DNA from 2 places in the Rhodococcus sp. NFXS4 genome. Region 1 is predicted to be linked to the other one. Evidence: riboswitches for the same ligand, from Rfam matches in the RefSeq annotation. Region 1 holds a riboswitch; the other holds the start of a gene.

Region 1 (14,684 bases):
TCTGGCCCCGTGGGCGCATGCTCGGCGGCTCCTCGTCGATGAACGCCATGATGTGGGTGCGCGGGTTCGCAGCCGACTACGACGACTGGGCGGAGGCAGCGGGACCCGGGTGGTCGTTCGACAGCGTGGTGGACACCTTCCGCCGTATCGAGAACATCGAGGGTGCCACCGAGTCCGACGAGGGCAGCGGCGGACCGCTGCACGTGTCGAAGCAGCGCAGTCCCCGGTCGATCACCGGCGCGTACCTCGACTCGGCCGCGGCACTGGGCTTGTCGACGGAGCGCGCCAATCTCCCCACGCCCAAGGGCATGACCGAGACGATGGTCAACCAGAAGCGCGGCGCCCGGTGGAGCTGCGCCGACGCGTACCTGCGGCCGGCCATGTCACGGCCCAACCTCACCGTGGTGACGGAGGCGCAGGCCACGCGCGTGCTCTTCGAGGGAACCCGCGCAGTGGGTGTCGAGTACTCGAAGGACGGTGCGCTGCACACGGTTCGGGCCTCGAAGGAGGTCATCCTGTCCGGCGGTGCCATCAACACTCCGCAGTTGCTGATGCTGTCGGGGATCGGTGCGCCGGAGCATCTCGCCGAGCACGGCATCGACGTGGTGCACGCCGCCCCCGAGGTGGGCGAGAACCTCATGGACCACCTGGTGTCCGCCCTCGGATACGGGGTGCAGTCCGACACGCTGTTCACCGCGGAGAAGATTCCGGAGCTGATCAACTACCTCGCGCGTCGACGCGGCATGCTGACCTCCAACGTCGCGGAGGCGTACGGCTTCGTCCGCAGCCGCGACTCGCTCGACCTCCCGGACATCGAACTGCTCTTCGCGCCGGCGCCCTTCTTCGACGAGGGTCTCATCCCGGCGGACTCGCATGCGGCCATCCTGGCCTCGATCCTGCTCAAGCCGGAGAGCCGCGGACGCATCTCGTTGCGGTCGTCCGCACCGTTGGACAAGGCGATCGTGGATCCGCGCTACCTGTCCGACCCGGGCGGTGTGGACCGCGCGGCGATGCTCAGCGGGCTGCGCTACTGCGCCGACATCGCGCAGACGGAGCCGCTGAAATCGCGACTGGGGGAGATGGTGCGCCCGGTACTGCGCAACAGCGAGGCACTCGACGAAGCGCTGAGCGAGTCGCTGGAGACCATGTCTCACACCCTCTACCACCCGGTGGGCACCGCCCGGATGGGCTCGGACGCGGTATCGGTGGTGGATCCGGAGCTGCGGGTGCGCGGGGTGGAGGGGCTGCGCGTGGCCGACGCGTCCGTGATGCCGACGATCATCCGCGGCCACACTCACGCACCGTCGGTGCTCATCGGGGAGAAGCTGTCGGAGTTCGTGCTCGCCTCACGCGTGTGAGCGGTACGACCCCGGCGTCATCCCGGTCCACCGTTTGAAGGCGCGGCGGAAGGCGCTGGGTTCGGAGAAGCCGAGACGCGAGGAGATCTCCTCGGCCGTCTCGCCTCGTTCGAGCCCGGCGACCGCCGCGTCGCGCAGCACCTCGTCGCGCAGCTGACCCAGTGACGTGCCCTCCTGGCGCAGCAACCGGCGCAGGTGCGGCACGCTGATGGACAACATCGTCGCGATGTCGGTGGTGGTCGAGGCGCGGCCCATCGCGCCCAGTGCGAGGGCGCGCCGCACCACACTCGCCGCGCTGGAGCCGTAGTCCCGCTCCGAGAACAGGCGATTGGGCGACTCGCGGAGGTACTCCTCGAGGCTCTCCTCCGTCTGCACGAGCGGTGACGCCATGATCGCGTCGTCGAATTCCAGTGCCGCGACGTCGGATCCGAACGTCACGTGCACCCCGAAGATGTCGTCGTACACCCGCGGCGACGGATGCTGCGGTTCGGGGAAGGGCACCTGGACGGACAGCAGTTTCACGCGCCGCCCGATGAGCCACGCCGAGAAGCGGTGCCAGAGGATGAGCAGGAACTCGATGCGGATGCGCTGCGCCGCCTCGGCCGCCTCCGGGGAGAGCTGATCGGCGATCATCGTCGGGGAGTCGACGAGTTCGAGCCGGGCGCGTCCCCCGCCGCGCATCAGCACACCGCGCGGGACGCCGGGAAAGGCGCGACCGACGTCCACCATCCGCTCGAGCGCGCTCCCCAGATCGGGGCGGTGGATCATCGTCAGACTGAGTGCCCGAAAGGTGCCGCGGCGCACCGGAGCCGATCCGAGACCCATCAGCTCGTCGCCCGTCATCTGCCACAGCGCGCGAGTGAGGCGCGTGACCTGGTCGGTGGTGAGGCGGGCGCCGGGTCGAGTGAGGACGTGCGGGTCGATGTCGGCCTCGCGCAGGCAGGCGGACAGGTCCACACCCGTCTCCCGCGCGAGGGTCACCGCCGTGCGGACGAACTCCACCGAGATGGTCGGCGGCGCCGCAGTGTCGATCGTCATGGGGTGGCGGACAATCGGGCCAAGCGCGACGCCGCGTCGGCGAGCACGTGATCCTGTTTGCAGAAGGCGAAGCGCACCAGGGTGTCCCAGCCCTCGCGGTGATCGACGAACGCGTCCACCGGTACGCCGACGACGCCGATGCGTTCGGGCAACGCACGGCAGAAACTGTCGGCGTCGGACTCGCCCAGTGGAGCGATGTCGGCGCAGACGAAGTACGTGCCCTCACTGCGCTTGACGTCCAGCCCGGCATGCGACAGCGCGGCGGACAGCGTGTCCCGCTTGGCCTGCAGTCCCGTTCGCAGGGCGTCCACCCAGGCGCTCTCGTGGTCGAGGGCGTGGGCCACCGCCGGCTGGAAGGGGGCGCCGCCGACGAAGGTCATGAACTGCTTGGCCGCCTTCACCGCGGCGATGAGGTCGGCGGGTCCGCAGGCCCACCCCGTCTTCCACCCGGTGGCGTTGAACGTCTTCGCCGCGCTCGACACCGTGATGGTGCGCTCGGCCATGCCGGGGAGCGTGGCGATGGGGGTGTGGACGGCGTCGTCGAACACCAGTCGCTCGTAGACCTCGTCGGTGAGGACCAGGAGGTCGTGCTCGCACGCGACCTCGGCGATCGCGGCCAGCTCCGATGCGGTGAACACGGTTCCGGTGGGATTGTGCGGGGAGTTGACGACGATCATGCGGGTGCGCGGGCCGACGGCGGAGCGCAGGGCATCGACGTCGAGGGCGAACCGATCGCCGTCGACGACGAGGGGGACCGTGCGCCGCTGCGCACCCGCGAGCGCGACGGCGGCCGCGTAGGAGTCGTAGTACGGCTCGACGAGCAGCACCTCGTCACCGCTCTCGACGAGGCCGAGCATCGCGGCGCTGATCGCCTCGGTGGCCCCGACGGTGACCAGGATCTCCGCGTCCGGGTCGTACTCGGTGCCGTAGCGGCCGGCCCGGTCCCGAGCGACGGCGTCGCGCAACACCGCCATGCCCGGCCCGGGCGGGTACTGGTTGAGGCCGGACGCGATGGCCTCGCGCGCCACCTCCAGCATGCGCGCGGGGCCGTCGGTGTCCGGGAAACCCTGTCCGAGATTGACGGCGTCGTGCGTGGCCGCCAGCGCGGTCATCTCCGCGAAGATGGTGGACGCGAAGGGGCGCAGCCGGGCGACGGTGCGGGAAGGCCGGAGGCCGGCCGGATTCGATTCGCGGGAGGAAGGCCGGAGGCCGGCCGGTTCGGAGTCGGAAGGCCGGAGGCCGGCCGGACTCGATGCGCGGTCGTTCGACGTCACAGCCATGAGGGGGAGCCTAGCGTTCGAGTCACGAGTCCCTCGACGCGTCAGTCCGCGCGCTTCTGCAGCAGTTCCTCGGGCAGGTCGTGGGGGTCGATGAGGAGCTGATCGTTCTCGGCCTGCCGCACGGTCTCCGACACGGACAGGTTCTTGCGCAGCAGCTTCCACTCGACCGGATCGATGGCCTCGATGGCCGTCCGCAGCACGGTCCGGTCCCGCGTACCCCAGGCGACGGGCATGGGGCTGACCATCTGCCACGTCTCCGAGATGGATTTGGCGCTCCGGTCGGACAGCACGGCCACGGAGGGGACGCGCTCGCCCTCGGTCATCGTGTGTCCTGGCAGCGCCCGCACGTTCCGGACGACGAGTGCGTAGTGCGGGACGGTGGTCTCCGGCTTGGCGATGTCGATCAGCGCGAGGATCGTGGCTCCACGCGGTCGCGTCTCCGACACCATGGCCGGCACCAACGCGCTCGAGGCGTACAGCTCGTCGATGGACCCGACCTTGCGGGGCGCCCACACGGATACCCACAGCGACATCAGGGCGGCCACGGCCAGCACCGCACACAGGATGTAGGACCACGCGTGGTCGAGGACGTACAGCCAGGCCGCGCCGCCCGCGAGGAGCACGGCGAAGACGACGGACGAGATGCGCAACCGCCGCACGTCGCCGAGGGTCTCGTTCACCGACCGGGCGTGCGCGCGGTCCACGGGGAAGTCGAAGGTGCGCACGTCAGATCGCCGGTCCCAGGAGGTCGTCGGCGTCGGTGATGCGATACGCGTAGCCCTGCTCGGCGAGGAAGCGCTGGCGGTGAGCCGCGTACTCCGCGTCGAGGGTGTCGCGCGAGACGACCGAGTAGAAGTGCGCCTGCCCACCGTCGTGCTTGGGGCGCAGCAGTCGGCCCAGTCGCTGGGCCTCCTCCTGCCGGGATCCGAAGGTGCCCGAGACCTGCACGGCCACCGAGGCTTCGGGGAGGTCGATGGAGAAGTTGGCGACCTTGCTCACCACGAGGGTCTTGATCTCGCCGCGGCGGAACGCGTCGAAGAGCAGTTCGCGTTCCTTGTTCTTGGTCGAGCCCTGGATCACGGGAGCATCCAGGGCCGCACCCAGCTCGTCGAGCTGGTCGAGGTACGCGCCGATGACGAGCGTCGGTGAGTCCTCGTGCCGCGCCAGGATCGACTTCACCACGGCGATCTTCGTGTGCGCCGTGGAGCACAGCTTGTAACGCTCCTCCGGCTCCGCCACGGCGTACGACATGCGTTCCGCGTCGGTCAGAGTGACGCGCACCTCGATGCACTCGGCCGGCGCGATCCAGCCCTGTGCCTCGATGTCCTTCCACGGTGCGTCGTAACGCTTGGGGCCGATGAGCGAGAACACGTCGCCCTCGCGGCCGTCCTCGCGCACCAGCGTCGCGGTGAGTCCGAGTCGGCGTCGCGACTGCAGGTCGGCTGTCATGCGGAACACGGGAGCGGGGAGGAGGTGCACCTCGTCGTAGATCACCAGGCCCCAGTCGCGGGAGTCGAAGAGCTCGAGGTGCTTGTACTCACCCTTGGTGCGGCGCGTGATCACCTGGTAGGTCGCGATGGTGACCGGGCGGATCTCCTTGCGCTCGCCGGAGTACTCGCCGATCTCCTCCTCGGTCAGAGAGGTTCGGGCGATGAGCTCGCGCTTCCACTGCCGACCGGCGACGGTGTTGGTGACGAGGATCAGTGTGGTCGCGCGGGCCTTGGCCATGGCCGCGGCGCCCACCATCGTCTTGCCGGCACCACAGGGGAGGACGACCACACCGGATCCGCCGGCCCAGAACGAGTCGGTCGCCATCTGCTGGTAGTCGCGTAGCTCCCAGTGGCCACCGGAGAAGTCCAGATCGATGGGATGCGCCTCGCCGTCGACGTATCCGGCCAGATCCTCGGCCGGCCAGCCGACCTTGAGGAGCATCTGCTTGAGGCGCCCGCGCTCACTGGGGTGGACGAGCACGGTGTCGTCGTCGACCTGCGCGCCGAGCATCGGGGCGATCTTCTTGTGCCGCATGATCTCGGTGAGCACGGCGCGGTCGAGGCTCACCAGGGACAGCCCGTGCACGGGCGACTTGACCAGCTGGAGCCGGCCGTAGCGGGCCATGGTGTCGACGATGTCGACGAGCAGGGGCTGCGGAACCGCGTAGCGGGAGAAGGTCACGAGGGCGTCGACCACCTGCTCGGCATCGTGGCCCGCGGCGCGCGCGTTCCACAGCGCGAGCGGGGTGATGCGGTAGGTGTGGACGTGCTCGGGTGCGCGTTCCAGCTCGGCGAACGGAGCGATGGCCGAGCGGGCCTGCCCGGCGAGCTCGTGGTCGACCTCGAGCAACAGGGTCTTGTCGGACTGGACGATCAACGGTCCGTCGGTCACGGTCTCTCCTTCACGCGCCCCGCATGGACGAACCGGGGCGCAACCAGTCCATTGTGCCTTGCACCGGCGCGGCAGTTCAGGCGAGCAGGGCCACCGACGTGATGCGGTGCAACGTGAAGTGACGCATGACACCGGCGTCGGGGTCCCACGCGTCGAGTTGGCCGCCGCCGACGGTCACCGGTTCGACGACACGGTTGCTCGAGACACCGGCAGCGTCCACGTAACCGATGCTGATCGGTGAGCGGGACAACGCGGCGCGCTGGAGAAGCGCGATCGTCGCGGCGCCGGACGCACGGGTGCCGTCGGACCGCACCCGTTCACGCTCGGTCCGGCGCACCTCTCCGGCTCGGGTGCCGGCCCGCATCTCCGAGACGAGGCGCCCCAGTTGCTCGTCCGTGGGGACGGCGGGCGTGCGGTAGGGCGAGCGACCGCGACGGGGGACGACGCGCGCACCGCGATCGCGGACGTCGACGATGGTGCCGGAGGAGTCCTCGCCCGCGGGTGCGAACCCGGCGGCGCGCAGCCCGGCCAGCACGTCGGCCAGCGGCGCCTGCGAGATCGCGACGGTCGGGGCCAGTGCCCGCAACGCGAGGGCCTCGGCGGCGGGGGAGGAGAGCACCTCCGCGAGCAGTGCGGGGTCCTCGCAGCGGACGAAGGACGACGCCATCCCGGCACGCAGGCGTCCGTGGCGCCGGGCGACGTCGTCGATGAGGTAGGTCAGCGACTGCGGGACGGGCGTCCGAGAGTGGGTGGCGAAGAGGGCATGGAGCTCCGCGGCGGTGGTGCCGCCGTCCAGAGCACGTCGAAGCGTCCGCTCGTCGATGCGGTACATCGTCGCGGCGCCCGCCGACTCGATGTCCGCGACCGTCGCCATCCGCTGCGCGAGCTCGGGAGTCAACGGCCCGGGGGCGACGACGGTCAGGTCGGCCTGGACCAGAACGTGGTCGATGGGGTCGGGCAGGACGCGGTGCATCGCCGCCGCGGCCGAGGACGGATCACCGATCAGTGCGCGTCCGGGGGTGGACAGTGCTCCGCGGCCGACGACCCCGAGAGCGCCGGCCTCGGCCAGGTAGCGGGAGACCGGGCCGACGCCCAGGCGAGCGGCGAGGCGTGGCCTGCGCCAGGTGGCGATGCGGACGACGTCCTCGGTGGCGAGGGCCTTTCCCGAGGCGAGATCGGCGATCACGCCCAGCACGATCCGCCGGTCTCGGGGCGCGGCGGCCGAGCGGGCCTCGTCGGACAGTGCGGCGATCGGCTTGTCGTTGGCGTCGCGCATGCCGATCAACCACGGCACCCTGGGCAGATCCAGCCAGGCTCCGGCCAGGGTGGCCCAGCGCTGTGCCGGCGATGCGGTGACCCACGCGTCGACCGCGGGGGTGGGCGTCCACATGTCGTCGATGTCGGTGAGCGGTCCCGGATCGGGCAGCCCCACCGCGATGAGTCCGGCGCCCGCCAGGACCTCGACCAGCAGGCCGACCCGCGCCTCGTCGAGATCGGCTGCCTTTGCGATGCGTCGGATCTCCCGGACGCCGAGTCCCCCCGCCTTGAGTGCGGGCGCGGGCGTGCGGGAGAGCGAGTCGACGATGTCCTCGCAGTGCCGCAGCAGCTCGAGGGCCTCCCCGGCGGCGGCCGCGTCGACGTCCGCCACCCCGACAGCGGTGGTCGACGCCGCCGGTGGGGCCAGCGACACCGGATCGGTGACGGGCTCGCCGCGGAGTACCTGCGAGACCTGCGGCGGCAGTTCGACCGTGTTGTCGTCGAGCCAGGTGAGCAGCCCGGCGGCGAGCAGGCGCTGGACGGGCCGATCCGCGGGCGTACCGGGTGCGGCGTCGCGCGTCCGGCCGATCGACGACGAGCGGGTCAGCGTGGTGAGCAGCTCACGGCTGCGGTCGTCGATCTCCGCGAGCTTCGCACCGACCACCTCGGCGGTGAGCGAGGCGTCGACGTCGAAGAACCGTCCGACCCGCCACGGCACGGCGTCGCGTGCGGCCGCGACCAGGGTGAGCGACGTCGTGCCGCGCACCAGCGCACGCGCACGCAGCACCGACAGTGCCGCGTCGACCGCCTTCTTCGTCGCTCGGCGGCCGACGATCTCGTCGAGTCGGGCGCGGGCGACCGGGGCGGTGTCGGCGCCCTCGTGCGCGAGCAGCTCCACGACGGTCAGGCACGTGGTGTCCAGGTCCTCGGCCGCGCGCAGTACCGAGGCGCGTTGCTCGGACCGGCCCGCCAGAACCTCGAGTGTGGGCGGCGGCGGGATGGTCAGGTCGGGGCGGAGCCGCAGCAGTTCGGCCAGTTCGTCGTCGCTGCGCGCGGACAACCACTCGGTGAGTGTGTCCGCCGGCGTGCCCTCGTTGTCGGTCATCGAGGTCAAGCGTAGAGACCGGTCCAGGGACCTGGACTGGCAGAGGCGCTACTCCGAATGGTGAAATGAACCATGGCGAACTCAGAGAAGAAGCGATATGTCGACCCGGGCTGGCCGCACAGTGCAGACGACGACGATCATCCCGTCACCGAACTGATGTCGGCGCGCGCCGGAAACCTGTCCCCGTTCGGTGAGGAGACGGAGTTCCCGCTGCCGGTGGACTCGCTGCCCTACGCGCATCCCCACACGGTCATCAACCGCTGACGCGCGAGACACGAGAAAGGCCCCCACCAGTCGGTGGGGGCCTTTCTCGTGGAGTGGGTCAGCGGGGCAGGAGATCCTGGTTCGCTGCGATGAAGCTCGCCACCTGCGGATCCGCGGTGGCGGCCTGGACGAAGCCCAGGATCGCCGGATCGTTGGTGAAGTTCTGGACGACCTGGGTGAGTCCCTGCACGGCCTGCTCGGTCGACGGGATGCTCGTCAGATCGGGGAGTGCCGGTGCGGTGGGCGCCGTGGTCGCCGGTGCGTCGCGCTGCGTCGGGCCGCTGCTCAGTCCGAGCTGCGAGGAGCAGGACGGCCAGGCGCCCCAGCCCTGCGACTCGAGCACGCGCTCGGCGACGACGATCTGCTCTTCACGGCTGGCCTGGTTCGCGGTGGCCGCGAACTCTCCGCCGCCGTGTCCGGTCCAGGTGCTCGGCGAGAACTGCAGGCCGCCCTGGAAACCGTTGCCGGTGTTGATGCCCCAGTTGCCGCCGGCCTCGCACTGCGAGAGACGGTCCCAGTCGGAATCGGGGGCTGCGTTGGCCGTGCCGCTGAATGCGAGACCTGCGGTGCCGACCAGTGCGCCGGTGACGGCGACCTTGGCGACGGTCTTGCCCGTGGTGCTCGGCTTGCGATGACGTCCGCTCATAAGGGTAGAAATCCTCTCCACACGCGCCTGCGAGGTCAGCTGTCGGATTCGGGCTGAGAGGTAGCCCGGCCTCGGTGCGCTCCTGGCTGGAGCGGAGAGGCTTCACCCCTAGGTCGACTGCTCGGTGCCCGGTGGGGCGCCGCGAGGGCCGGCCGGATATCTACGAAGGACGTGTGGGTCCCCCGCCCTCGTCCCTGATCATGTCTGTGAGGGATGTCCGGTACCCGCGGGACGAGGTTTGGCGCGGCGGGCCGGACGTCGGCCGAACTTCCGGCCGTGATGGACAGTATTACGAAACGGGCACACATGTCACTGTTCGATAACTTCCCCTGGTGCGCGCGTCGCGCCGCCGTTGTGAGGTGTTCGAACGGGTCGTCGCAGCTAGGACGGCGAAGACGTGCTGACCACCGTCTCGTCACCCGTTCGTGACCGCTTCGTTATGTGTCCGACGTCACATGTGCGCAGGATCACAGCCACGACGACGAGCACCAGGACACCCGTGGTCGGGTAGACGGTCTGCAGCGCCACACCCTCGAGTCGGTTCGACGGCGGGAGCATGAAGGTGCCGATCGCGTAGACGTCACCGGGCGCCACCCAGAACCAGGCGATCTGAGGCAGGCTCGCGACGAGCGGCAGGATCCAGGCGAGCGGGCTCGAGGCACGCAGTGCGACGTCCATGCAGACGATGACCAGCGGCAGGAGCCATACCCAGTGGTGACCCCAGGAGAACGGGGACACCAGAGGCGCTGTCAGGCCGATGACGATCAGGCCGAGGAGCGGCAACCCCCGGCGGTGCGCCGCGGCGCCCACGAGAAGGCCGGCCACGCAGACGGCTCCGGCGATGACGATCCAGAGCAGCGTCGGCGCCTCGGTCATGCCGAACCACCTCGGTATCGACGCGCGTAGCGACTGGTTCGCGCCGGACGAGATGTCGCCGATGCGGGACGAGTCGGAGATGGCGCCGAACCAGTAGGTGACCGCGTCGGAGAAGAGCACGACGAAGCCGAGCACCACGGTCGCCGCGGCGGTGACGACGCCGACGACCAGTGCCCGCCACTGCCGTGTCAGCGCTAGGTGGACGAGGAACAGTCCGGGAGTCATCTTGATGCCGGTGGCGATGCCGACCCCGATGCCGCGGAGCCGGCTGCCCTCGGGCCGCGACAGGTCCCACAGCACCAGCGCCAGGAGAACGAGATTGATCTGACCGAGCCAGATGGTCATGCGCACCGGTTCGAGCCACGTGAAGACGATGGACAGTGCGGCGCTGACGATGCGGAGACTGCGGTCGTCGCGGAAGCCCAGGACCATCCAGCAGGACCGGACGATCAGATAGAGCAGCGCGATGTTCCCGAGCCAGAAGACGATGTTGGTCGTCGCGGTGGACATCGCCCCGAGAGGTGCGAACACCAGCGCGGCGAACGGGGGATACGTGAAGGGGAGTTCGCCGACCAGATCGTGGGCGTACAGCGGGGACGAGTCGAGCACCGTCGCTCCGCCGGCGCGGTACACGAGAGCGTCGATGCCGAACCGGAACAACCCGAACTTGGGGACGTCGAACGGGATGAGCCGATCGTGCGCGACGAGCGCCACGGCGGCACCGATCACGGTGAGGGCGACGAAGATCCTGTGTGATCCGAAGGTGCGGTCATCGGATTTCTTCAGTATCACGCACAGGATGGTAGACCGATCCGACGTGTATCACCCCTCGGGCCACGCCGATAAGGAACCGTTCGTTCTGTTGAGTGCGCGCCCCGACGTCAGTAGCGCGTGGCCACGAACGGTGCGTCCGAGTCGACGATGTCCTTGCCCAGCGGCATGAGCGACACCGGGATCAGCTTGAGGTTCGCCAACGCCAGCGGGATCCCGATGATGGTGATCGCCATGGCGATCGCGGTGAGGACGTGCCCGATGGCCAGCCAGATCCCTGCCACGACGATCCAGATCACGTTGCCGATCACCGAGGCGACACCAGCCGTGGGCTTGTCCACCACGGTCCGGCCGAAGGGCCACAGGGCGTACACCCCGATGCGGAAGGCCGCGATACCGAACGGGATGGTGACGATGAGAATGCAGCAGACGATGCCGGCCACGAAGTAGCCGAGAGCGAGCCACAGGCCGCCGAAGATCAACCAGATGACGTTCAGCAGCAGGCGCATGCGACCAGTATGCCCGGTTCCGCCGTGTCAGCGACGGGCTCGGCGGCCCGACCGCAGCGCGTGGATCATACCGAGCAGGAACCCCAGCGGGCACAGCATCGCCGAGAGATAGATCCACAGTCCGGGCGGATCGTCCCAGACGATCAGCGTCACAAACATGACGACGATCGCCAGCAGGCCCAGCCCGAAACAGACGAGGGCGGCGACCAGGAGCGCCGGGGTTCCGGTACGGGGGGAGTCGGTCACGAGACAGCACACTATCCCGCCGTCCTGACGACCCGACCGGCCTCCGGCCTACCCGGCGCCTGCCCCGCGATATCGAGGTGCTCGTCGTTCGCGCAGCGGAGTACCATCGACTCATCGCGTCCCGAGCGCCAGGGCCCGTCATGGGCGGCGGCAACGGGCGCGATTATTCATGTGACGCGATCAACGAGACGAATGGGTGAGATCGGTGCCGACCGGCAAGGTGAAGTGGTACGACGTCGACAAGGGTTTCGGCTTCCTCTCGCAGGACGAGGGTGAGGACGTGTACGTCCGGTCGTCCGCGCTCCCGCAGGGAGTCGAGGGCCTGAAGGCCGGCCAGCGCGTCGAGTTCGGCATGGCCGCCGGACGCCGCGGACCCCAGGCGTTGTCGCTGAAGGTTCTCGACCCGGCGCCCTCACTGCGTCAGGCGGGTGCCGCCGCCCGCCGCGATCAGCCGACCGCTCGCAAGCACACGCCCGACGAGTTGCACGGCATGGTCGAGGACATGATCACGCTTCTCGAGGCCACCGTGCAGCCAGAGTTGCGCAAGGGCAAGTACCCCGACCGCAAGACCGCCCAGAAGATCTCCGAGGTGGTCCGGGCCGTCGCCCGCGAACTGGACAGCTGACCCGGGCGGTCACTCCCAGCGGCCGTGCGTGCGCCAGTGCTCGAACTGCGCGACGAGAGCGTCCACCTCGCGTCGATGTGCGTCGGACAAGTACTTCCTGACGCCGTCTCGCCATCGCTTCTGCACGGCATGCCCGGTTCCCTCGAGCATCGTCCGTCGTCCGTACACATCGACCACGCCGACGACGGGTCCTCCCTCGTCGTCGGGCTTCCCGCGGAACGACTCGATCGCGTCCCGGGGAATCACGGACGTGACGCCCTTGCGCCGATGAACCTCGAGTCGGTCCGGGTACACGACGGTCCGTCGGTGCGGGGCGTCCCGCCCCGTCCACACGAACACCGCGGCGAACGCGAGGACAGCCGGAGTCCACCACACCGACGTCCAGTTCCACGCCGTGTTGGTGACGACGAATATCACCGTTGCCACGACGACGACCATGGAGACGTCCCGTTGCTTCAGGGAGTCCAGGGGGGTCATGACGAACTCGGTCAGTGCTTCCTCCACCACCACCCGAGCCCCGAGTCCTAGAGGGCCGTCGTGGTGGCGATCGACCAGATGGCGTGGCTGACGATCTCCTCCTGGTCGGTGTCGACGTCGATGACACCGGACGGCAGGCGCACCTCGACGCCGATGAGCACGAGTCCGTCCTCGTTCACCGGCGGCACGGTGAGCGTGTTCCGCGTCCCGGGGGCGAAGTACTCGTCTGCTTCCACGACGTCGCCGGAGTCCGGGTCTCCGTAGACGCTGGCGAAGCCCCACGGGTTCTCCGAGATGGCGCCCGGCAGGGACAACTGCAGCGGATGGCCCTCGCGCACGGGCATCGTCGCGGTCGTGCCCTCGTAGTCGCAGAGCGGCTCCTGCACCGGGCAGTACCGGAACGGTTTCACTTCCTCGTACCGGCCGTCGGCGTACGCGGACACCCGCGGGGACTCCTCGGGGGCGTCGAGGATCGCCTTGCCGACCACCAGCACGAAGGCGACGCCGACGACGGCGACCAGTGCGGACAGTCCGTACAGGATCTTGCGTGTCGTCATCGGGGAGCGTCCTCGCCCGCGGGTGCGCGGCCCGCGTCCTGATCCACTCGGGGGATTCGGCCGGTGGCGTGGCGCAGTTCGCTGCCCGCCACCTCCTGGTCCGCTCGTACCGGTCTCTTACCGCCGAAGCCGGGAAGCAGCGAGCCGCCCCGGTGGGTCACGAATGTCTGCACCAGGCCGATCGTAAGGACCACCGACACCACGGTGAAACCCAGCCAGTACTCGGTGGGGAGCAGCACGCCGAACGTGCCGCCGATGACCCAGCTCAGCTGAAGCACCGTCTCGCTGCGCCCGAAGCCGGACGCGATCGACTCGGGAGGCAGGTCGTTCTGCAACGACGCGTCGAGCGACACCTTCGCCAGCGCGCTCGCGCCCGAGGCGACGAGAGCCGCGAGCGCGGCAGTCAGCAGGCTGTTCGTCAGAGCCGCGACGATCGCGACCGCAGTGACGGCCGCGGTGCAGCGCACCACCAGCACCGACGGGCGACCGAGCTTCACCCGGGCGCCGGCGGCGTTGCCGCCGAAGTTGCCGAGTCCGGCCGCCGCGCCCACCAACGCCAACATGAGTGCCTGCTGGAGTGGCTCGTGCTCGGTGCGGGACTTCGCCACGAACGCGACGTACAGCGTGAGGAAGCCGGTGAGCACACGAATGGTGCCGTTGCCCCACAGTCCGGTGAGGACGTCGCGGCCGAGGGGCTGCCTGCGTTTGCTGGGCGCCGGGACGATGCCGATCGCGCCGGTGGTCGCCTCGGCGTGGTACCCGAGCGTCGCGGGCACCTCACCCTCGGTGACCTCCACCCAGGACGGGATGCGCATGGAGAGATACGCGCCGAACACCGTCACGGCGAACGTGAACCACAGTGCCCCGGCGGAACCCAGTGCGAACGCGATGGCACCCGCGACCGCTCCCGCCGAGATGGTGCCGCCCAGCAACCCGAACACGGTCAGGCGGGAGTTCACCCGGACGAGGTCGATGTCCGGTGGCAGCACCCGAGGGGTGACGGCCGACTTGAGCACCGAGAACGACTTGCTCAGCACCATCATCCCGAGCGCGGCGGGATAGAGGAGCCAGGTGTCGAAATTGAAGACCAGCACCACGGCGAGGACGGCGCGCAGGACGAACGAGGTGGCCAGCGCGATGCGGCGACCCTGCTGCAGGCGGTCGAGCATGGGGCCGATCAGGGGCGCGATGATCGCGAACGGGGCGATGGTGATGAGCAGATACAGGGCGACCTTGGTCTTGTCCTCGCCCGTCGCGGCGGAGAAGAACAGCGTGTTGGCCAGCGCCACCGCC
Region 2 (14,684 bases), 1.8 Mb from region 1:
CGACCGGAATCACCGGGACGCCGCTCTCGAGAGCCAGACGCGCCATACCCGTCTTGCCCTTGTAGAGCCGATCGTCCGGCGAGCGCGTGCCCTCCGGGTAGATACCCAGCACCTTGTTCTTCGCCAGCACGCGCAGTCCCGCGTCGAGCGCGTCCTGCGCGGCGGAGGCACCGGTGCGATCGATCGGGACCTGTCCCGCCGACGAGAAGAACCACTTCTGGAAGCGGCCCTTGAGGCCCTTGCCGGTGAAGTACTCGCTCTTCGCGAGGAACGTGATGCGACGCGGCACGACCAGGCATGCGTAGAACGAATCGAACACCGCCTGGTGGTTGCTGGCGAGAATCACCGGCCCGTCGTCGGGGATGTTCTCCAGGCCCTCCACGCGAGGACGGCCCATCACCTGCAACACCGGCCCGAGAAGGACGTACTTGAATATCCAGTACCACATGCCCGACATGCCTTTCTCGAAGTACCCGCGACCCGCACCGCGATGCCCGCGGCCCGCTCGGACATCTCGTGGGCGTAACTGTACCGGGGCTTTATGACACCAGCCACAGTTCGAGCGTCAGCTCGGACACATCTCACACCGCCGTCATCACCCGGCCATCGGCCGGACACGAATCCCTCCGCCGAACCGGTCAGGCGCGTGCCGCGCCCACCTCGACGCGCGCCAGCTCGGCCGCGCCGATCATGCCCGCGGCCTCCCCCAACTGGGTTCCGCGTATCCGGGCGAGGGGCCGGTGGCCGGCGCCCGTGATCTGCGCGGCGTAGTGCTCACGGGCGGTGTCCAGGAACAGCGCGGACGACGTGGCGACGCCGCCGGCGATGACCATCCGGTCGGGGTCGTAGACGTCCGACACCAGCGCCAGTCCGATGCCGAGCCACCGTGCGAACTCGGACATCGTCTCGATGGCCACCAGGTCACCGTCCTGCGCGGCGTTGGCGATGCGTCGACCGGTGAGGGATCCGGGATCGAGGAAGGCCTCACGCGCGAGCACCGTCGATCCCCGCGGGTTGGCGGCGAGGAGCTCGATCGCCGTGTCCACCAATGCGGTACCGCTGCAGTAGCGCTCCCAGCAGCCGCGCTTGCCGCACGCGCACTGACGCCCGTCGGGAACCACCTGCAGGTGGCCGAGTTCCGGCGCGATGCCGTAGCTGCCGCGGTAGAGCTTGCCGTCGATGAGGAGTGCGGCGCCGATGCCGGTGCCGATCGCGATCATGACGACGTTCCCACCGCCCGCGGCCGCACCGAAGCGGTGTTCCGCCCACGCGGCGGCGTTGGCGTCGTGCTCGAGGATGACCGGGATGCCGAGGCGTTCCGTCATCTCTCGCGCGACCGGGCGGTTCACCCACGGCAGGTGGGGGGCGAAGCGCACGACGGTGCGGTCGGAGTTGATGAACCCGGCGACGGCGAGACCGACGGCCGCGATGTCGTGGCGGCTCGCGAGTTCGCGCACAGCCCGGTCGATGCCGTTCTCGAGTGCGCGGGAGGACTGCGGCGTGGGCGCCTGGGTGGAGTCGAGCACCTGGCCGTCGACGTCGACCACCGACGCGCGGATGCTGGTGCCGCCCACGTCGATGCCGATGGTCAGAGGCCGGCTGGACCGGGACTGGGCGCTCACGTCTGCGGCATCCTCACGTGGTGGCGGGCGACCGGTGTCACCGGTCGCGATCGGGTCTGCGTGCCGGGTCGGGTTCACGCGTCCTGGTCACCGTAATCGGCTGGTAGCTCGCGGGGCGAACGACGGGTGGCGCAGCGCCCTCCGGCGCGTCGGCTCGTTCCGCGGCGCCGGGCGTGTGTCGCCCCGAACCGTGGGTCTGCAGGAAGTCCCGGAGCACGTCGATCAGACCGTCCATCTCACCGGTGACCAGCGTCAGCAGATCGTGGCGTTCCCCGCGCAGGGCGGCGGCGAGAGCGCAGAACGGGCACCAGGAGCAGCCCTGCCACTCGGGCGCGTCCTCGGTGTCGAGGCGGCGCAGCACCGGCTCGACCCGGTCGATGAGCAACTCGGCCAGCACCCGGAGCTCGGCCGCCAGGTCCCGCCGGCCCTCATCCATCGCCGGACTCCCCCGGTACGTCCGTCTTCTGCAGGTTCTCCGGCCACAGCGCCGGGTCGGGGGCGAAGGTCACGGACAGCACGCCGTCGTCGACGCCGGCACCGGTGACCACGCACCGACGCAGCACCGACGCCAACCGCAGTCGTCGTCGACTGCCCTGCGCACTCACGATCACGTCGTCCTCCACCCGACCCACCGCCACCGAGTCCGTGTCGACGAACGGCAGCGGGACGTCCATCACGTACACCGAGTCCAGGCCCTGCCCGGACTCGTGCCGCACCCGCGGCGACAGCGCGGGCAGCGCGCCGCCGTGTCCGGCCGCCACCTGCCCGTTCAGGTCGGCCGCGACGGCCCCCAGAGCAGTCGACCCTACCGGCTCGGTGGGCTGGGCCGACACGACGTCGACGCGGAGGTCGCCCACCGCGCCGCGGAACTCCGCCAGCGCCGCGCGATGCTCCGCGTGCGCCCGGTCCATCCAGAACACGCCGGGATGCGTGCCCAGCACGGACGACGGCGCCCCGGCCCCCAGGTCCGGGATCACCCCCACGGCCACCACACGATCGACGCGGACGCCGTGGAAACTGGTGACGGCCACCAGCTCTCGCGCCGTTGCGAAGGACCGCGCAGTCGGACGCGAGACGACGACAGCAGAGGTCCGTCCGTCGTCCTCGAGCACGGCGGTGACCGACGTCGCCGCCGCCACGACACGATCGACGAGCTCCACCAGGACGGCCGCGCGGACGTCCTGGCCCGTCGAGGCCACGACGCGGGCATGACGTGGCCAGATGCGTTCGACGTACCCCGCGACAGCTCCGGGGGTCGCGACGATCTCCCGCCAGGACATCGGTCCGGGGCAGTCGACTATCACGTCGTCCCACTCGCCGCTGTCGGCGACGCGCACCACCTCGAGCAGCGCGGTGAGCGGCTCGGCGCCCGGCAGCGACGTCAGCTCCTCGGGATCCGGCAGCGTCGGACCGGCGCCGTGGTCGTGGCGTCCGGCCATCGCCAGAGCCGTGGTCAGCAGGCGGTACTGCGATTCGAGAACGGCCGAGGGGTCGATGCGCAGCACCTCGACTGCGACGTCGGGCACCAGGTCCGACGGATCCGCGCCGTCGACGGACGCGAGAAGCACACGCCGACCGGCGCGGTGTGCGTCGACGGCCAGGGCCGCGGCGACGGTGGACTTGCCCGCACCGCCGGCTCCGACGACGAACGTGATCCGCGCGGCGGTCTCGGAAACGCGATCGCTCAGCCTTCGACTCGCTTCTTCAATTCCTTCAACGCGGTGTCGGTGATGACCTTCTCCGCCTTGCGCTTGAACAAGCCGATCATGGGAATGGCGAGATCGACCGTCAGTTCGTAGGTCACCTCGGTGCTTCCGGCACCTTTCTCGGTGAGCACATAGGACCCCACCTGGGACTTCTGCATCTCCCCCGCGACGAGCGTCCACGACACCGCGGTGCCGTCCGGCCGCCAGTCGTACTCGAGCTCGTAGGTGTCCTTGACCATGCCCGCGTCGAGCACGAACCGGACCCGGCGAGCCCGGCCCGACTCCCCCTCCTCGAGGATCTCGACCGACTTGGCCGCGGTGACCCATTCCGGGTACCTGGGGAAATCGGCGATGACCGCCATCACCTCGTCCGGCGCCGCTCCGACGACGATCGATTTCGTGGTCTTGTCTGCCATGGAACTCGTTCCCTCCGCGCCGCGTGCCGTCACCTGATCGGCGTCCGTGTACCCACATGATCGACCGTCCGGTGGCACCGCCCGAACGGCGGGGTCGGTTCCTGTCGCCGCGAGTACCCGCGAGTCAGGACCGAAGCCCCGGGACCGGCGGTTCTCCCGCCGCCCGCCCGGCCTCGAGGAGCGCCTTGATCTCGAACGACATCTGCTTGCCCAGTACTCGTCGGCGATGGGTGGACGGTTCCTGCACTCCGTCGGTCGGCTCCGCGTGCAGGAAGTAGTGGAGTACGACGCCGTCGAGCATCGGCTCGAGCCACACCTCCATGGTTCCCCGGAGCTGTCCCGCGACGACCCATCGGACACCCTTATCGGCCCGGTCCTCCTGGACCGTGACGGTGAGACCCGGGAACCAGGCCCGCCATCGACGGGTGTCCGACACGAGCGCCGCGACGTCCTCGGCCCGCGCTGCGACGAACGTCTGGTCGGCGACCTGCACACTGCTCATGCGGACCAGAATCCCACGTGCCCTCGTCGACGGCGTCGACGACCTCGGTCGACGAGCACGTGCCGGTGACATCCGGGGAATGGACAGGATTACTGTGAAGCCTCGTCCGAAACCGCTACGACATCGGAGGAATCCGTGCGCGAGTTCACCGTCCCGGCACCATTCACCATCGAGGACGACGCGTCGGTGGTCGACGCCGTGTTCGCGCACGAGAAGACCCGGCCCGACGTCGTGGTGTACCGCCGCGCCACCCGCGACGGGTGGTCGGACGTCCGCGCAGCGGACTTCGCGGCCCAGGTTCGCGCAGTGGCCAAGGGGCTCATCGCATCCGGCGTGAAGCAGGGCGACCGGGTCGCCCTCATGTCGTCGACCCGCTACGAGTGGCCCCTGCTCGACTACGCGATCTGGTCCGCCGGCGCCGTCACGGTTCCGGTGTACGAGACGTCCTCGTCGGACCAGGTGCGGTGGATCCTCGAGAACTCGGGCGCCGCCGCGATGATCGCCGAGACGGTGGCCCACACGAACATCCTCACCGACATCCTTCCCGTGCTGCCGGGTGTCGCGACGGTCCTGCAGATCGACGCCTCCGCCGAGCGGCCCGGCGCCATCGACGTCCTCACCGACGCCGGTGCCCAGATCACCGACGCGACGGTGGCCGACCGCGTCGCGGCGCTGCGCTCCTCGGACCCGGCGACGCTCGTCTTCACCTCCGGCACCACGGGACGGCCGAAGGGCTGCGTGCTCACGCACTCCAACCTGATCGCCGAGTCCCGCGGTATCGCCGCCAGTTCCATCGGCCGCATGCTCACCGAGGGACGCACCACCCTGATGTTCCTGCCGATGGCCCACGTGCTGGCACGTGCGGTGTCCATCGCCGCCTTCGACCAGGGCGCGACACTCGGGCACACCCACGACATCCCGCACCTCGTCGACAACTTCGGCTCGTTCCGACCGCACTTCATCCTCAGCGTCCCGCGCGTGTTCGAGAAGGTGTACAACACCGCGCGTCAGAAGGCTCACGGCGACGGCAAGGGCAAGATCTTCGACGCGGCCGCCGACACCGCCGTCGCCTACAGCGCGGCGCGGGACACCGGTGGCCCGTCGATCGTGCTGCGCGCCAAGCACGCTGTGTTCGACCGTCTGGTCTACGGCAAGCTTCGCGCAGCGCTCGGTGGGCAGTGCGAACTCGCCATCTCGGGCGGCGCCCCGCTGGGTGAGCGCCTCGCGCACTTCTACCGCGGCATCGGTGTGACCATCTACGAGGGTTACGGCCTGACCGAGACCACCGCCGCGGCAGCGGTGAACACGCCGGACGAACAGCGCATCGGCACCGTCGGAAAGCCGTTGCCGGGCAACGCCGTCCGCATCGCCGACGACGGCGAGATCCTGCTCAAGGGCGGCGTGGTCTTCGAGGGCTACTGGAAGAACGACGACGCCACCGCCGAGGCGCTGACCGACGGGTGGTTCCACACCGGCGATCTCGGCGCCGTGGACGAGGACGGCTTCATCGCCATCACCGGGCGCAAGAAGGAGATCATCGTGACGGCGGGTGGCAAGAACGTCTCACCCGCCGGCCTCGAGGACTCGCTGCGGGCCAGTGCGCTCATCGGTCAGGCCATGGTCGTCGGTGACCAGAAGCCGTTCATCGGCGCGCTCATCACCATCGACCCCGACGCGTTCCCCGGCTGGAAGCAGCGCAACGGCAAGGACGAGGGCGCCACCGTCGCCGACCTGACGAAGGATCCCGACCTCGTCGCGGAGATCGATGCTGCCGTGGCCGAAGCCAACAAGACGGTCTCGCACGCGGAGTCCATCAAGAAGTACCGGATCCTGCCGGCGGACTTCACCGAGGAGGGCGGCGAGCTGACCCCGACGATGAAGCTCAAGCGCGCCGTGGTCCAGAAGTCCTACGCGAGCGACATCGAGGCCATCTACAGCAAGTGAGCCAGTCGGGCGGCGAGGTCGTCCCACCGCCACTCGGTGGAGACGAACTCGCGTCCCGCGGCCCCCATCGCCGCGGCGCGGTCACGATCGGACAGCACGTCCACGACGGCGCGCCGGACGTCGTCGACCGAGGTGCCGTCGACGGTTGTGCCGGTGACGCCCTCGACGACGGTCTCCGGCGCTCCACCCGACCGGCCCGCGACCACCGGCACGCCGGACGCGGACGCCTCGAGGAACACGATGCCCAGGCCCTCGACGTCCAGACCGGCACCGCGGGTGCGACACGGCATGGCGAACACGTCGGCGAGGGTGTGGTGTGCCGCCAGTTCCTCGGCCGGCACCGACCCCGTGAACACGACGTGATCCGCCACCCCGCACGACTGCGCCAGAGCCCGCAGGGTGTCGCCGTACGGACCGCCGCCGACGACGACCAACACGGCCCCGTCGATCTCCGCGCGAATCCCCGGTAGCGCCCGGATCAGCATGTCCTGTCCCTTGCGCGGCACCAACCGCGACAGGCACAGGACGGTCGGCCGATCACCCAGGCCGTAGCGCGCGCGCAGTGTCTCCCGTGCCGACGTGTCGGGCGCGAACACGGTCGAGTCGACCCCCGGCGGCACGTGTTCGAGGGCCGCGTCCGCCCCGAAGGCCGCGGCGAATCGGCCGCGCGTGTAACGGCTGACGAAGGTGACGACGTCCGTCGTCGAGCCGATACGACCGAGCACCTGCCGCGCCGCCGGCAGCATCGACCAGCCCACCTCGTGACCGTGGGTGGAGGCCACGACGCGCTCGGCTCCGGCACGGCGCAGGTGCTGTCCGAGCACGGCGAGCGGAGCAGCGGCCCCGAACCACACCGTGTCGCACTGTCGGTCGGCCACCAGCCTGGCCGCCCGACGGGCAACGTCCGGTGTCGGAAGCATCAACGTCGTCGGGTGCCGCACCACCTCGAAGGGCTGCTCCGCGTCGAACCGCACGTGGGAGTCGCCACGCCACCGCGGTGCGTAGACCACCAGTTCGTCCGCGGGCAACAGCTGGGCGAAGGTGTGCAGATACGACTGGATGCCGCCGCGCCGCGGAGGAAAGTCATTGGTCACCAGCAGCGTTCGACGCATGGGACCACCGTAGACGGAGACCGCCGTCAGCTCTGCCCGGCGGCCTGTTCCGCCACCCACTGCCCCCACTGCGCGAGGAAGTCGACGGTGCCGAAGCCCAGCGTGGCCGAGAAGACCGAGTCGGTCACGGTGGGATCGGTCGGTCCGGCCGCGAAACGGTCGTACAGCTGCCGGAGCACCGGCTCCCCGAACCGGTCGGCGACGAACGAGGCCACCGACCAGGCGGACTCGTACGCGATCGATCCGCGACTGCCACCTGCGGCGAAGTCCGAGTCCACCGGGAGGACCCTGGGCGGTCCCGCCGCGCGGACCACGGCCGCGAGGGTGGGCGCGATCTCGTCGAAGGACAGTCCCGAGCCTCGATAACCCGAGTAGTCGGCGAAACCCTCGAGCATCCACAGGGGCGCGTCCTCCCCGGTGACCGCGCGCGTGGCCACGTGGGTGAGCTCGTGGCGCAGCACGGTGCGGCGGGTCGAGTCGGTGAGCCGGTCCGGCGCAGTCGGGCCGAAGACGATGCGCTGGCCGGTGACCAGGCCCCCGCGGACCGGATCCGCGATCGTCGAGGCCGCGACATCGGTGGACGTGAATCCGTCTGCCGCACTGATGAACTCGGCATCGGAACCGGTGACCGTCAGGATCGCGCGGCGAGACCATCCGAGCCCGGCGAACTCGGTCACGGCCGCCACCGCGGAGGGCAGCTCCGCGGCGAGGTCGTCGATGAAGGCGCGCTGCGCCTCGTGACCCACGACGAGCGACGTGGTCGACCCGGTGGCGACTCGCTCCGTGACCACCGGCCCGAAGTCCCACGGGCCACGCCACGTGGTGCGCCCGTACTGCGGCAGGTCGGCATCGGAGACCAGACGCCACGTGTCGCCCCGACGAGCGACGACGAGTGCGATGTCGCGACTCGTGGAACCGATGTCGGCGTCGGCCCAGGCGTAGCGCAGTGCGACGTTCGGCGCCCACACCTCGGTGGCCGCGAGTGCATCCGCTCGATCGATCGGCACCGGAGTCTCCGGACCCGGAGTGATCTCGTAGCCGAAGTCGGACAGCGGCAGACCGCGCAGCGCCTGCGCGCGGGCGATCTCGCGATCAGCGAATCCCGGGTCCGCGTCGGAGTCGATCAACTCGCGCAGCGCGGCCTCGTCGTCGGAGCGCAGTGCGGCCGTCCAGGAATCGAGCAGTGCCGTGACACCGACGGTGCGGGCGTCCGGGCCCGCAGTCGTCGTGGGCGTCTGCTCGTCGGGTGCCGACGGCGAACACGCCACCAGAAGGGAGAGAACCAGGCCCAGCGCCGCCAGGGCGCGGACCGTCAGTAGCGGCGAGCGCCGTAGAAGGGCCACGATGCCATCGACTCGACACGAACGGGAACACCGAAGGTCGATGCATGGACCACGTTGCCGTTACCGGCGTAGAGACCCACGTGCGATGCGTCGGGATAGAACAGGACCACGTCGCCGGGCTGGAGGTTCGCCTTGTCGACGGGGGTGCCGCCGGCGGCCTGCGCCTGACTCGACCGCGGGAGAGTCTTACCGATCTGCTTGTAGGCCCACACCACGAGGCCCGAGCAGTCGTACCCGTCCGGGCCGGTCGCACCCCACACGTACGGCTTACCGATCTGCGTGAACGCGGCCGACAGTGCTCCGGCCTGCGATCCCGGCGGGAGGGCGCCGAGGATGGCGGAGGGATCGAAGCCCGGCGGGAACGCGGCGCCGGCCAGCCCCTGCTTCTCCGTGTCGGACAGCGAACCGAACGCGGCGACGACATCGGCGATCTCGCTCTGAAGACGGCTCTGCTTGCCCTGCAGGTCGTCGCTGACAGCCTTCGCCTGTTCCGTGGCCACCCGGGCCGCGTCGGCGGACTGCTGTGACGCCGCCTCGGCTGCCGCTGCGGCGTCGCTGGCCTCCCGGAAGGTGCCGACGGTGGCGGCCGCGTCGGTGGAGATGATGTCGAGAGCGGACATCTGGTCGAGCAACTGCTGCGGGGAATCACTGACCATGACCGCGAAGAGCCGGTTCGTCCGAGCGCCCTGGTAGTTGGCACGGGCGATCTTGTCGACTGCGGGCCGCACCGTGTCGATCTGCGCCGTGGCCGCGTCGAGAGCGGCACGGTCCGCGTCGTGTCGAGCGTCCGCCTCCTGCTGGGCGGCGAGCTTCGCGTCGAGCTCGATCTGGGCGTTGTGCATCGCCTCGGTGGTCTGCTCGGACTCGCGCGAGAGATCGGTGAGCTTCGTGACCGCCTCGGAGGCGGACGCGCCGGGAACCGGGTCGGCGCCGGCGGGACCGGCGGGGAGCACGGCGATCGCCGCTGTCATCGCACTCGCGATCACCAGTCCACGCAGTCTCGTACGAGAAGTGGGACGAACGCGGGGGTGGACCGATGACGGCACGATGAACGGTTCTCCGATCTGGACGAGTCCGGGTCGCTCGGCGGCGCGGATGATGGCCGAGGACGTCACGGAAAGATTACGACGCGAACGATGATTCTGTCCACGAAGCCCGAGAACCCGTCGAAAACGGCGGATTCACCGACTGACGCCGCACGGAACCGACCGGGCGATCGGTTTCGTGCGGCGTCAGGGTGTCGAGCGAAGGTGTCGCTGCGTCAGGCGTAGCGACGTGCGCCGTCGAAGGGCATCGACGACAGCGGAGCGATCTTGACGGGCTGGCTCTCGGTGGACGCGTGGACGACGTTGCCGTTGCCCACGTACATGCCGGAGTGCGAGCCGCCGTAGAAGGACACGACGTCGCCGGGCTTCAGATCCGCCTGCGAGACGGGCACGCCGGCCGCGGCCTGGTCGTAGCTCGTGCGGGGAAGCTCGATACCGGCCTGCTGGTACGCCCACTTCATGAGACCGGAGCAGTCGAACGCACTGGGGCCTGCGGCTCCGTAGACGTACGGTGCGCCGACCTTGCTCTCGGCTGCCTGCACGGCGACCTGCGCGGCGCTGGACTGCGGTGCGGCCGGGCCGGGAAGCGCGGGGACCTGCGGCATGGGGGGAAGCTGGCTCAGGATCTGGTCCGGGACCTCGAAGGTGCCGATACCGGGGATCTCCACCGGTGCCGCGAAGGCGGGGGCGGCGGGGATGGCGACAGCGCCTGCGGTGAGCGCGCCGGCGACGAGAACGTTGCGGACCGGCCGCGAGGCAGTGCTGGGTTTGCGGTGTTTCGCCACGAAAAGATGTGCTCCGTTTCTTCCTGATATCCGCCGACCGAGTTAGCTGACGGGTTCGGGCTGGGAAGATCAGCCCTACCCGACGAGCCGCTGGTGCGACTGCGACGGGATTCACCCCGGTGTAACGGTGGGTTCCCGGTACGACCACCCGGAAGAGGCGGCCGATTAGGCGGTGACCTTGCGGCGCAGTCCCTGGTGGCTCTGCTCGACTCCGCAATGTCTCGGAAAGATTACGAAACGGCATCCCCGATGTCGAGCCCAGCCGACTCGTGTCGCGAAACGATCACGGTCCGACTCACCCCGCGGCGTGCTCCGGCCCCGCAGCGGGTCGGTCGTGGCCGGTCTCCTGCGGTGAGGGAATTTCTCTGCCTACCAACCGCAACCGGGGCACCAACCCGCTTTCCGCCAGAACGGCCATCGCCTCCTGTTCGTCCTGCTCGAGACGCATTCTGCGCGTGGCGAAGGGGGCGTCACGCGGGCCGCCGGCCGACGCCGCGGGCATGCCCGGCACCCCCAGCAACACCGAGACGACACAGTCCGAACACGCGTCTCCGCGCACGGTGCACTCGCCGCAATCGACAATCATGTGATCTCCGTCTCATTGTGGTTCACGGTCTCTCGCCGTGATGTTCAGCCCGGATCACACCCGATCCGACGCTCGATCACGCCTCGGAAACGGACGCTAACGACGTGCACCGACACGGCGTGCTCGTCGTGGACGGACCGTGTTCCTGTCGGTGGCACCACCTACGGTGACGCACGTGACTGATGGGGCGACTGTGGTGTCGGGGCATGCACGCGGTGTGCAGCTCGCATTCGACGAACTGGACCAGTCGTTGCGGGACACGACCTTCGTGGTGGTGGACCTCGAGACCACCGGAGGCCGACCGGGCGAGGACGCGATCACCGAGATCGGTGCCGTCAAGGTTCGCGGCGGCCGGGTGATCGGTGAGATGGCGACGCTCGTGGACCCGGGCCGGTCCATTCCGCCCGCCATCGTCGCGTTGACGGGCATCACCGGTGCGATGCTTCTCGACGCCCCTCGTATCGAGCGGGTCCTGCCCACCTTCGTCGAGTTCGCCCGCGGCAGCGTGCTGGTGGCGCACAACGCGCGCTTCGACACCGCGTTCCTCCGCGCGGCGGCGACGCGAATGGATCTGGCGTGGCCGTCGTTCCGGGTGCTGTGCACCGTCACGCTCGCCCGGCGGGTGCTCACGCGCGACGAGGCACCGTCGGTCAAGCTGTCCTCGCTGGCCACCCTCTTCCAGGTGTCCACCAGGCCCACCCACCGGGCACTCGACGACGCCCGGGCCACCGTCGACGTCCTGCACGGGCTGATCGAACGGGTGGGCAACCAGGGCGTCCACAGCTACGCCGAACTCGTCGACTACCTGCCGACGGTGTCCTCGGCGCACCGCGCCAAACGCACGCTCGCGGCGGGCCTTCCGCACGCCCCCGGTGTCTATCTCTTCCGCGGACCGTCCGACGAGGTGCTCTACGTCGGCACCTCACGGAACCTCCACCGCCGTGTACGGAACTACTTCACGGGATCCGAGACCCGCGGACGCATGAAGGAGATGGTCGCCCTCGCGACCCGGGTCGACCACGTCGAGTGCAGCCATGCCATCGAGGCCGGCGTGCGCGAACTGAGGCTCATCAGTGCGCACACGCCCCCGTACAACCGTCGATCGAAGTACCCCCGCAAGGGCTGGTGGCTGACCCTGACGAGCGAGGCGTTCCCGCGCATCTCCATCGTCCGGACACCGGCGCCCGGCGCGCTCGGACCGTTCTCCGTTCGCGGGGCGGCAGCCGAGGCCGCCGCTCTCGTCGCCGAGCACACCCGGTTGCGCTCCTGCACCCACCGCATCGCCGCCTCGGCGGTGCACGACTGTTCCACCGAGGCCGTCGGTGGATGCACGGCGGCGACGGCGAGCCCGCTCACTCCCGAGGAGTACGCCGACGCGCCCGTCGCCTTCCGCGCTCTCACCGAGGGTGCCGACGCAGCGGTGCTCGATGCCGTCGCCGCCCGGATCGACGCACTGTCCGAGGATTTGCTCTTCGAGTCCGCGGCCCGCCTGCGCGACCGCGCGGCCACCCTGTTGACGGCCCTGCGGTCGGTGCAGCGGCTGCAGGCACTCGCGGCCATCGAGCAGTTGATCGCCGCGCGCCGCGCCGACGACGGCGGGTGGGAATTCGTCGTCGTCCGGCACGGACGTCTCGCCAGTGCCGGTCGTTCCCGCCGCGGCGTCGCGCCCATGCCCGTGGTGGAAGCACTCGTCGCCGGTGCGGAGACCGTCGTGCCGGACGCCACTCCCCTACGCGGTGCCACGCCGGAGGAGGTGGCGCTGATCGCGCGGTGGCTCGAGTCGGGTGGCGTCCGCATCGTCGACACCACGGACGGATGGTGCGAACCGGCGCACGGAGCGGGGCGATGGGCACAGTGGTGCGCCGCCGTGCGCGACGTCGGACGCCGCGAGAAGGAACGCACGATGGCCTGGGGATGACCGCACGGCCGAGAACTAGGCTGACCCGCAGTTCGCCCTCTCACGACAGTTCGGAAGGTTCACCATGATCACCGCCATCGTTCTGATCCACGCCGAGGTGCACTCCATTCCGGAGACCGCGCGTGCCGTCGCCGACGTACCGGGTGTGTCCGAGGTGTACTCGTGCGCCGGCGACGTAGACCTGATCGCCGTGGTCAAGGTGCGTACGCACGAGGAGATCGCCGAGGTGATCACCGAGCGCGTCAACCGCGTCACCGGCGTGGTGCGGACAGACACGCACATCGCGTTCAAGTCCTACTCGAGCGCCGACGTCGACGCGGGCTTCTCCATCGGCGAGTGACTCAGGCCGACGTGAACGCCGCCCATCGCGTCAGCAGCGTCTGAGCGGCTCCCTCGTCCACCGCGGCGGCTGCCGTCGTCAACGCACCGGCCATCGCGTCCTCGAGCGAACCGTCGACGCCGCGGAACGCCGCGATGGCACCTGCTGCATTGACCAGCACCGCGTCCCGCACGGGGCCTCGTTCGCCGCCGAACACCCGACGCGCCACGTCCGCGTTGTGTGCGGCGTCCCCGCCTCGGAGGGCGTCGAGCGGCACTCGCTCGATACCGAGATCGCGTGGATCGAGCACCGCGTGGTCGACGACACCGTTCCGGACGACGCGCACCGAGGTGGTCGTCGACGTGGTGATCTCGTCCAGCCCGTCGTCGCCGCGCACCACGAGGACGGAGTTGCCGCGCGCCGCGAACACGCCCGCGACGACGTCGATCAGATCGTCGAACGCGCATCCCACCAGACCGGCGCGCGGACTCGCAGGGTTCGTCAGCGGCCCGAGGACGTTGAACGCCGTGGGGATGCCGATCTCCTTGCGAGGCGCCGCGGCGAAGCGCAGCGCCGGGTGGAACACGGGCGCGAAGCAGAACCCGATGCCCAGCTCGGCGACACTCGCCGCGACCCGCTCCGGCCCCTGGTCGATACGCACGCCCAGCGCTTCCAACACGTCGGCTCCACCGCTCTTGGACGAGGCGGCCCGGTTGCCGTGCTTGACCACCCGGATTCCCGCGGCCGCCACCACCACCGACGCCATCGTCGAGATGTTCACCGTGTGGGACCGATCGCCGCCCGTACCGACGATGTCGACGACGTCGTCGTCCACGGGCACGCGCTTGGCGTGGCCGAGCATCGAGTCGGCCAGTCCGCGCAGTTCGTCCGACGTGGGGCCCTTCATCTTGAGGGCGACACCGAAGGCAGCGATCTGGGCCGCGGTGGCGTTGTCCGACATGATCTCGTCCATCGCCCACGCCGTGTCGGCACCCGTCAGGTCCTGGCGTGATGCCAGGGCCCCGAGGACCTGTGCCCATGTACGCGTGCCATCCCCAGCGCTCATGAGCGGGAAGCCTAGTGCTCCGGCGATGCGTCCTCGGCAGCCGGTTGGAGGGCGTCCCAGCCCAGTACCACCCCGTCGCGCCGTTGGGCCAACCCCGCCATCCGTGACCGTTCCTGCGAGCAGTGCAGCGCGTCGAGCACCTGCACCCGCTGCAGCACCAGGACGGTCGCGTCGGAGACACCGCCGGGCAGATGCCCGGGAGTCTGCGCCATGGGACCTGCGGTCGCCTCGCTGTAACCGTCCTGCGCCGCCACCGACACCGCGTCGGCGATCTGATCGGCGGGGAGGAGCAGGTGGTGGCGCAACACCACGTCGTCGT

Evidence for each region. Region 1 has a riboswitch for cyclic di-AMP ahead of J4E04_RS16430 (transglycosylase family protein). Riboswitches for the same ligand answer to the same signal wherever they lie in the genome.
Region 2: it holds a riboswitch for cyclic di-AMP, as region 1 does, so the genes downstream of both, J4E04_RS08165 (C40 family peptidase) here and J4E04_RS16430 (transglycosylase family protein) in region 1, are expected to answer to the same signal.

The regions. Positions count from the first base shown of each region.
Region 1 covers NZ_CP192221.1:3,493,619-3,508,302, reverse strand. Annotated here, with positions in the region: gene J4E04_RS16465 (GMC family oxidoreductase) at 1-1,358, shown strand, start outside; gene J4E04_RS16460 (AraC family transcriptional regulator) at 1,347-2,396, opposite strand; gene J4E04_RS16455 (pyridoxal phosphate-dependent aminotransferase) at 2,393-3,676, opposite strand; gene J4E04_RS16450 (DUF3239 domain-containing protein) at 3,718-4,401, opposite strand; gene J4E04_RS16445 (DNA repair helicase XPB) at 4,403-6,058, opposite strand; gene J4E04_RS16440 (helicase-associated domain-containing protein) at 6,135-8,420, opposite strand; gene J4E04_RS16435 (hypothetical protein) at 8,493-8,684, shown strand; gene J4E04_RS16430 (transglycosylase family protein) at 8,743-9,330, opposite strand; cyclic di-AMP (ydaO/yuaA leader) riboswitch at 9,339-9,545, opposite strand; gene J4E04_RS16425 (glycosyltransferase 87 family protein) at 9,712-10,998, opposite strand; gene J4E04_RS16420 (YccF domain-containing protein) at 11,088-11,486, opposite strand; gene J4E04_RS16415 (hypothetical protein) at 11,514-11,732, opposite strand; gene J4E04_RS16410 (cold-shock protein) at 11,938-12,357, shown strand; gene J4E04_RS16405 (hypothetical protein) at 12,367-12,834, opposite strand; gene J4E04_RS16400 (DUF2771 domain-containing protein) at 12,882-13,391, opposite strand; gene J4E04_RS16395 (MFS transporter) at 13,388-14,684, opposite strand, start outside.
Region 2 covers NZ_CP192221.1:1,738,562-1,753,245, reverse strand. Annotated here, with positions in the region: gene J4E04_RS08215 (lysophospholipid acyltransferase family protein) at 1-448, opposite strand, end outside; gene J4E04_RS08210 (ROK family protein) at 639-1,622, opposite strand; gene J4E04_RS08205 (hypothetical protein) at 1,660-2,058, opposite strand; gene J4E04_RS08200 (ArsA family ATPase) at 2,051-3,277, opposite strand; gene J4E04_RS08195 (SRPBCC family protein) at 3,307-3,744, opposite strand; gene J4E04_RS08190 (polyketide cyclase / dehydrase and lipid transport) at 3,869-4,246, opposite strand; gene J4E04_RS08185 (AMP-dependent synthetase/ligase) at 4,382-6,190, shown strand; gene J4E04_RS08180 (glycosyltransferase family 4 protein) at 6,178-7,302, opposite strand; gene J4E04_RS08175 (peptidase MA family metallohydrolase) at 7,329-8,645, opposite strand; gene J4E04_RS08170 (C40 family peptidase) at 8,615-9,616, opposite strand; gene J4E04_RS08165 (C40 family peptidase) at 9,907-10,476, opposite strand; cyclic di-AMP (ydaO/yuaA leader) riboswitch at 10,493-10,658, opposite strand; gene J4E04_RS08160 (hypothetical protein) at 10,772-11,062, opposite strand; gene J4E04_RS08155 (DEDD exonuclease domain-containing protein) at 11,238-12,980, shown strand; gene J4E04_RS08150 (Lrp/AsnC family transcriptional regulator) at 13,045-13,320, shown strand; gene trpD (anthranilate phosphoribosyltransferase) at 13,322-14,365, opposite strand; gene J4E04_RS08140 (hypothetical protein) at 14,377-14,684, opposite strand, start outside.